2 regions of the Nitratireductor sp. StC3 genome follow, and region 1 is predicted to be linked to the other one. Evidence: riboswitches for the same ligand, from Rfam matches in the RefSeq annotation. Region 1 holds a riboswitch; the other holds the start of a gene.
The links. A riboswitch is a leader RNA that binds a small molecule or an ion and turns the genes downstream of it on or off. The one in region 1 is predicted to bind thiamine pyrophosphate.

Region 1 (4,206 bases):
GCTTCACCTGGGGCCAGCGCCTGCAGGCGCTGCCCGGCGCGTTCCCGATCCTGTTCGTGGTCTTCATCATCATCTTCTGCATTTATGGCGGCTGGGGCACGCCGACGGAGGCCGGCGCGCTCGGCGCCTTCGTCGTCCTGGTGATGGCGCTCTGGCGCGGCATGCGCTGGCAGCAGCTCAAGAGTGCGCTGCTGGAATCGGCCAAGCTCACCGCCATGATCTTCACCATGATCTGGGGTGTCCTGATCTATGTGCGCTATCTGGGGTTTGCCGACCTGCCCGGCACCTTCGCCGACTGGATCGCGGGGCTCGAACAGTCGGCCTTCATCACCCTCATGCTGATCCTGCTCGCCTATGTGGTGCTGGGCATGTTCATGGACGCGATCGGCATGCTGATCCTCACATTGCCGATCGCCTTTCCGGCCGTCATCGCGCTCAATGGCGGCGCCGAGGTGACGGCGTCCGCCTCCGCGCTCGGCATGTCGGGCACCGAGGTCGCGATCTGGTTCGGCATCATCGTCGTCAAGATGTGCGAACTGTGCCTGATCACGCCGCCGATCGGGCTCAATTGCTACGTCGTGGCCGGCGTGGCGTCCGAGCGCCACCCGATCTCGGTCCAGGACGTCTTTCGCGGTGCCTCGCCGTTTTTCGTCGCCGACGTCGTCACGGTCGGGGTCCTGATCGCCTTCCCCGACATCGTCCTGTGGCTGCCGCGCCTGCTGCTTGGGTAGGGCGGGTGGTTCAGCCGCCGAGCCCTTCGAACAGCGCCGTCGACAGGTACCGTTCGGCGAACGAGGGGATCACCACCACCATCAGCCTGCCGGCGTTTTCCGGGCGCGTGCCGACAGTGATCGCCGCATCGAGAGCCGCGCCCGAGGAGATGCCGGCCGGCACACCCTCGAGCCGGGCAAGAAGGCGGGCATGGGCGAAGGCGGCCTCGTTGGACACCGTCAGCACCTCGTCATAGATCGACGTGTCGAGGATCTTCGGCGCGAAGCCGGCGCCGATGCCCTGGATCTTGTGCGGGCCGGGATCGCCGCCCGAAAGCACCGGCGAGGCCTCCGGCTCGACCGCGATCACCGTGAGCGAGGGCTTGCGCTGCTTGAGCACCTGGCCGACGCCGGTGATCGTGCCGCCGGTGCCGATGCCGGAGACGAGGATGTCGACACCGCCCTGCGTGTCGTTCCAGATCTCCTCCGCCGTCGTTTTGCGGTGGATTTCGGGATTGGCCGGATTCTCGAATTGTTGCGGCATCACCGCGCCGTCGGTCTCGGCCACCAATTCCTCGGCTCGCGCGATCGCGCCCTTCATGCCCTTGGCGCCTTCCGTCAGCACCAGTTCCGCGCCCAGAAAAGCCAGCATGCGCCGGCGCTCCACAGACATCGTCTCCGGCATGGTCAGGATCAGCCGGTAGCCCTTGGCAGCCGCCGCGAAGGCGAGCGCGATGCCGGTATTGCCCGAGGTCGGCTCCACCAGCGTGGTTCTTTCCGGCGCGATGCGGCCGTCTGCTTCCATCGCCTCGATCATGGCGACGCCGATGCGGTCCTTGACGCTGGCGAGCGGGTTGAAGAATTCCAACTTGCCGACAAGCTGGGCGACGATGCCCGTCTCCTTGGCGAACCTGTCGAGGCGTACCAGCGGCGTGTCGCCGATCGTCTCGGTGATCGAGCCGTAGATACGGCCGCGTCCTGGTTTCTTGGCGCCCGCGCTCATGGTGAACCTCATGCCTCTTCGGGGATTTGCAGTTTGTGCCCGCAGGATTTGCAGAACACGGCGTCGGGGTCGTGGCGCTGCAGCGCGCATTCGGGACAAGGGTAGAAGACCTTGCTTGGCCGGAAGATCGACTGCGCCAGCTTCACGAACAGCGAAATGCCGATGATCATCGTCACGATCGCGGTCAGCTTGCCCCAGACGCCCGGCAGCACGATGTCGCCGAAACCGGTCGTCGTCACCGTTGCCACGGTGAAATACAACGCATCGACATAACCCTCGATCCCGCTGCCGTTGCGGAAGAAGCTCGCATAGACGAAGCCGGTGACCACGAACAGGAAGGTCATCAGATTGACGATCGCCTGCATCGTCTCGCGCCATTCGCCGCGTCCGCGCCGCTCGAGCGGTCTCCAGATGAAGCCGCTGCGCGACAGCGACCACAGCCTGAGCACGCGCAGGAAGCCAAGATTGGCGAACGTGTAGGGAAAAAGCAGCGTCACCAGGATGAAGATGTCTACCCACACCGTCGGCTGCCGCAGCCAGCGCAGCACGTTGGAGGCGGCGAGCCCGCGTGCCAGCGTGTCGGCAAACAGAAAGCCGGCGATGGTGTAGTCGACCCACAGGAAGGACGGACGGTCGCGCAGCACCGGCGAGGCGACGAAGAACGCGATCACCGCCAGATCGAGCACGATCACGGCGAACTGGAAACGCAGCGCCGTCTGCGTGCGGCCGTGATAGAGGCGCCGCAGCGTCCCGCGCAGCCTGTCGAGCCGGCTGTCCTCGGTCGTCTTGGCGGCGTTGTCGCTATCCATCCGCACCGAGATAGTCGGCCATGCCGGTCCCGTCCAGTCCTGCGCCGTTATCGCCGTTGCCGGCATATCTGCCCTGCACAAATGACCCATTGTCACATACGGCGAATCGGTGCTAGCTGTGCGTCACACGACAGGGGTGCTCCGTATCGCCGGGGCTGAGATTGAAGGTGCGAAACCTTCTGACCCTCAAGCTGATCTGGGTAATGCCAGCGGAGCGAGACGAGCATGTTTTCCGGCGCGCAGATTTCCATCTATCCCATGTCCGACGATTTCGTCGGTGTCATCCTCGGCGTCTTGTCGGCGCTCGATCCCTATCGCGACCGGCTCAGGCTGGAGACCGACGACATCTCCACCTTGATGGTCGGACCGCCCGAACTGCTTTTTCCGGCCATGCGCGATCTGTTCGTGGCCGCGTCCCGCGGCGGGGTCCACTGCGTGCTATCGGCTGCCGTCTCGCGCGGCTGTCCCGGCGAGCCCGACGACCCGGCCTGCACGCCGCTTGACGCTTCAAGCGGCGATGACCGGCCGCTGGCCGCGCGTATCGACGCCGCCCGCCAGGCTGTGATGCGGGCCGACAATACCGGCTGCCCGGTCGCGGCGCAGTTTTCCCTCTACCCGCTCGGCGCCGGTCACCACATGGACGAGATCTACGGCTGCATCGATTTCGTCAAAGCGTCGGGCGTGTTCGAGCGCTCCAAAAATTTCTGCACCAAGCTGCGCGGCGATGCCGGCCCGGTCTTCGCCGCGGTCGAGGAGGCCTTTTTGCGCTTCGGCGCCGCAGACGGCCATGTCGCGCTCGACCTGACCGTATCGGCCAACAGCCCGACCCCGGTCTGAGCCCTGTTTGCGCCGCAAAGCCGGCGGCGCCATCCCGAAAGGACAAGCCATGACTTCCCCACGCTGGACTCAGCGCGAAATTCTCATTCTCGCCGTGATCGGCGCCGTCTTCGCCGTGCTCTATCTGGGCTGGGTGCAGGTATGGCTGATTTCCCAGGCGGTGTTCGGCCCGGTGACAATGGATATCGCGATGGGTTTCTGGTTCATCGCCTCCATCGTCGCCGCCGCGATCATCCGCAAGCCCGGCGCGGCCTTCCTGGCCGAGGTGCTGGCCGCCGCGATCGAGCTTCTGCTCGGCAGCCCGGCCGGACTGATGCTGGTGGTGTCGGCCGCGATCCAGGGCGCGGGCGCGGAAGCCGTGTTCGCGGCCACGCGCTGGCGCAATTACTCGCTTCCCGTTCTGATGGCGGCCGGCGTCGGCGCCGCGCTCGCCTCCTTCGCCTATACCTGGGTGCGCTTCGACTATGGCGCGCTTGAGCCCGGCCTGCTGGTGCTGATGTTCGCGCTGCGCTGCCTTTCGGGTGCCCTGCTCGGCGGCCTGCTCGGCCACGTCGTGGTGGAGGCGCTCTATCGCACCGGCGTTCTCTCCGGCTTGAAGATCGACCATGACCGTCGCGCTGCCGCAGCCTGACGCCGCGCCGGTGCCGATGCGGGAACCGTCGCCGGCGCTTGCCTTCGACGACTTCGCCGCGCGCTATCCATTCGCGCGCTCTCCCGCCGTCGGCCCGGTCGGCTTTACCATGCGCGCCGGGGAGCGGGTTTTGCTGCTGGGTCCGTCGGGTTCGGGCAAGTCGACGCTGTTGCTCGCGCTGACCGGCCTGGTGCCGCAGGCCGTGCCGGCGGAAAC
Region 2 (4,206 bases), on a different contig from region 1:
CACCAGGCTGGCGCCTTGGTCCATGGCGCGTTCGGCGGGCGAGGCCGGCCGTGCCCCGCGCGCGCGCGCCAGCGCGTGGCGCGTCCTGACGAGCGCGTAGGTCAGCATCAGGCACAAGGTTGCCGCGCAGACCGCCAGGACGAGGCTGGTCGCGGCGGCGCGATGAACGGCGGCCTCGCCGGCCAGGCGCGGCAAGTCGGCCTGCAGCCCGGCGATCAGAACCGCCGCCAGCGGCGCGGCGACATAGGTGGCGGCGAGCGCGATCAGGCATAGATTGGCAAGGCGTTCGCCGGTTCCGGGCGCCGAAAAGCGCCGCGCCGACACGGAGGGATTGGCCTCGGCGGTCAGGTCCGCGCCGAGGCGAAAAAGCAAATAGAGGGCAAATCCGGTCAGGACGAGTTGCAACGCGGTCAGGACCAGCGCGCGCGCGGGATCGAAATCGAAGCGCAGCGCCTGGTAGATCGCCACTTCGAGCGTGGTCGCGGCCGGCCCGCCGCCGAGCACGAGGACGATCGTGAAGGAGGTGACGCACAGCATGAAGACGATGCCGGCGACGCCGCCGAGGCTGGCACGGATCGCCGGCCATTCGACGAAGCGGAACCGGGCGCGGGCGTTCATGCCGAGCTGGCTGGCCAGGCGCCACTGATCGGCCGGCACGGTGTCGAGCGCCTGCAACAGGAAACGTGTGGCGAGCGGCAGGTTGAAGAAGGTGTGGGCGACCAGGATCCCGGCCAGGCCGTAGATGCCCGGCCAGCGGCCGCCGCCCAGCGCGGCATACAGATCGGCGATCAGGCCCGACCGGCCGAGCAGCGCGAGAATGCCGAGAGCGGCGACCAGTGGCGGCAGGGCGAGCGGCAGTGCAAACAGCCGCAGCACCAGCGCCCGCCCGGGAAAGGTCGGATGACTCGCCAGCGCACGCGCCACGAAGATCGCCGGCACGACCGACAATACGGTCGACACCATGGCTTGCCACAGCGTGAAGCGCACGATGCGCAGCAGATAGGCATCGGGCGCGGCGAGCAGCGCCTGCGGCGCACGCATGGCTTCCAAAAGCAGGCCGGCGCCCGCACCCGCCACGAGCAGCGCGATGCAGGCGAGCGCGGCGAAGCCGGCCCGCGGAGGGCCGGCGCTCATCAGCGGCTCATGACGGCCAGCCACTCATCGACCCACGCGTCGCGGTTTTCGGCGACCTCCTCGGGGCTGAACAGCAGGCTTTCTTGCGGCTGAACCAGCTTGTCGAAGGCCGGATCGAGCGGTTTATCGGTTTTTCCGGCCGGAAACATCCAGTTGGTCTCCGGGATCACATCCTGGAAGGCCGGCCCGGTCATGAAGGAAAGAAACGCGCGCGCGAGCGGGTTTTCGGCCCCCTTCTGGGTCAGGCCGGCGATCTCGATCTGCAGATAATGGCCTTCCGCGAACGCCGCCGCCCGGTAGCGGTCGGTGTCCTCGGCGATCATGTGATAGGCGGGCGAGGTCGTGTAGGACAATACCATCGGCGCTTCGCCGCTGGTGAACAAGCCATAGGCCTCGCTCCAGCCCGGCGTCACGGTCAGAACGCGCTCGGCAAGTTTTTCCCAGGCGGCGGCGGCGTCCTCGCCATAGACCGATTTCACCCATAACAGCAGGCCGAGGCCAGGCGTGGAGGTACGCGGGTCCTGGATGACGATCTTGTCCTCGCTGTCGCCCTCGACCAGGGCCTTTAGGCTGGCGGGCGGATCCTGGATCGCTTCGCCGTCGTAGACGACGGCGAAGTAACCGTAATCATACGGCACGAAAAACTCGTCGTCCCAGCCGCCGGGAACCGAGACGTCGCCGGTGTCGATCCCGTGCGGGGCGAACAGGCCGGTCTGCTTGGCGTCGACGACGAGATTGGTGTCGAGGCCGAGCACGATGTCGGCCTTGCCGGCATCGCCTTCCAGGCGCAGTCGGTTGAGAAGCGCAACGCCATCGGCGACCGAGACGAATTCGAGATCGCAGGCGCATTCAGCCTCGAAAGCCTTTTCCACCAACGGGCCGGGACCCCATTCGGCGGTGAAGCTGTCATAAGTGTAGACGGTGACCTTGTCCTTGGCGTCTTGTGCGGCCGCCGGCTGCACGAGCAGCATGGCCGCCAGGCCGGTCGTTAAAATCGTCGTTGGTCCCCGTGCGCGCATGAGCGGCTCCTCTCGTTCGTGTTGAAAGGGAAATCAGGCGCTTTGCAAGGAGCGTCTAATCCCTCCGCCGGTACAAACCGGATCAGGTTCGGCGGGTTGGCCGGGACGGACCCGAATGCCTCTCAGCCGCGGCAAAGCTGCCGTGGCACCCCGTTAGAGCACCGGTTTCATAGGACGTCGCGCGGGCCCATGCAAGCCGGTCGACGACACCGTGCCGTCGAATGTGGCCTGGCGAACGACCTGGCCGGCCCGGGTGGGCTTCCTCTCGGCACCGGTCCTTGATACTGGGCTCGGCATGAGCAGATTTGCCATTCTTCTCGGCGGCGACGTGGTGCGCACGCCGCGCCTCGACGCCATGCTCGCCGGCACGCGGGTAATCGCGGCCGATTCCGGCATGCGCCACGCGGCCTCGCTCGGGATCGCGCCGGAATTGTGGGTCGGCGATTTCGATTCGGTCTCGCAATCCGAGATCGCCCGCCACGGCGCGGTCGCGCGCGAGGTCTTTCCGCCGGACAAGGACCAGACCGACGGCGAACTCGCCATCGACGCGGCCTTGGCCAGGGGGGCGAGCGGGCTCGTTCTGGTGGGCGCGTTCGGCGGTCCGCGCGCCGACCACGCCTTTTTGCATATGTCTGTGGCGATCAGACTGGCCGAACGCGGTGTGGCGACCATGCTTTCAAGCGGCGTGGAGGAGGGCCATCCGCTCCTGGCCGGGACGGAGGCAGGATACGACTATGCGCCGGGCACGCTGTTCAGCATTCTTGCCTTTTCGGCACTGTCGGGCCTGAGCGTCAAGGGCGCGAAATGGCCGCTCGACAATGTCGAGATCGCTTTCGGATCCTCGCTCACCCTGTCGAACGAAGTGGCCGGTCCGCTGCACCTTTCCCTCGAGACGGGCCGCGCCGTGCTGCTTGCCCATCCGCAACCGAAAAAGGCGGGCTGACCGACCATGGCTCCACCGCTTCTGCGCCTCGACGCCATCCGGCTCACCTTCGGCGGCACGCCGCTGCTCGATGAGGTAACGCTTTCGGTCGCGCCGGGCGAAAAGATCGCTCTTGTCGGGCGCAACGGTTCGGGCAAGTCGACCTTGCTGAAGATCGCGGCCGGGCTGGTCGAACCGCAGGATGGCGAGGTGTTTCGTCACCCCGCCGTGACGGTTCGCTATCTGCCGCAGGCGCCGGATTTCGAAGGGTTTTCCACTGTCGAGGACTATGTCGAGGCTGGGCTCGGCCCGGCGGACGATCCGTATCGCGCGGCTTATCTGATCGAAAGCCTGGGGCTCGAGGCCGGCGCGGATCCGCAGCTGCTTTCGGGCGGCGAGGCGCGCCGGGCCGCGCTTGCCCGGGTTCTCGCGCCCGCACCGGACATCCTGCTGCTCGACGAGCCGACCAACCATCTTGACCTTTCGACGATCGAATGGCTGGAGGACGAGCTTTCGCGTACCGCCTCCGCCGTGGTGGTGATCTCGCACGACCGGCGGTTCCTGGAGACCGTGACACGCGCGACGGTGTGGCTCGACCGTGGCGTGGCGCGGCGTCTCGACAAGGGGTTCGCCCATTTCGAGGCCTGGCGCGACACGCTTCTGGAGGAAGAGGAGCGCGAACAGCACAAACTCGGCCGCCAGATCGCGCGCGAGGAGCACTGGCTGCGCTATGGGGTGACCGCGCGGCGCAAGCGCAATGTGCGCCGTCTCGGCGAATTGACCACGCTGCGCGAGCGGTTTCGCAATCATCGCGGCGCGGAGGGCGCGGCGAAACTGGTGGCAAGCGACGCGACGGACTCGGGCAAGCTCGTCATCGAGGCCAAGGCGATCGCCAAACGCTTCGACGGTCCGCCGGTGGTCGACAATTTCTCGATCCGTATCCAGCGCGGCGACCGGGTCGGTCTTGTCGGCCCGAACGGAGCCGGCAAGACCACGCTTTTGAAAATGCTTATCGGCGCGCTTGAGCCGGACAGCGGCACGGTTCGGCTCGGCGTGAACCTTGAGATCGCCACGCTCGACCAGCGGCGAGACGCACTCGACCCTGACGAGACCCTGGCGCATTTCCTGACC

Region 2: linked by a shared signal. The riboswitch ahead of thiB (thiamine ABC transporter substrate binding subunit) and the one ahead of C7T96_RS17630 (YkoF family thiamine/hydroxymethylpyrimidine-binding protein) in region 1 are both predicted to bind thiamine pyrophosphate.

The regions. Positions count from the first base shown of each region.
Region 1 is NZ_PYBP01000009.1:86,976-91,181, reverse strand. Features, by position in the region: gene C7T96_RS17645 (TRAP transporter large permease) at 1-731, shown strand, start outside; gene cysK (cysteine synthase A) at 742-1,725, opposite strand; gene C7T96_RS17635 (potassium channel family protein) at 1,722-2,522, opposite strand; TPP riboswitch at 2,645-2,757, shown strand; gene C7T96_RS17630 (YkoF family thiamine/hydroxymethylpyrimidine-binding protein) at 2,748-3,359, shown strand; gene C7T96_RS17625 (ECF transporter S component) at 3,409-3,990, shown strand; gene C7T96_RS17620 (ABC transporter ATP-binding protein) at 3,965-4,206, shown strand, end outside.
Region 2 is NZ_PYBP01000002.1:146,027-150,232, reverse strand. Features, by position in the region: gene thiP (thiamine/thiamine pyrophosphate ABC transporter permease) at 1-1,134, opposite strand, end outside; gene thiB (thiamine ABC transporter substrate binding subunit) at 1,134-2,105, opposite strand; TPP riboswitch at 2,196-2,316, opposite strand; gene C7T96_RS05160 (thiamine diphosphokinase) at 2,449-3,096, shown strand; gene C7T96_RS05155 (ABC-F family ATP-binding cassette domain-containing protein) at 3,103-4,206, shown strand, end outside.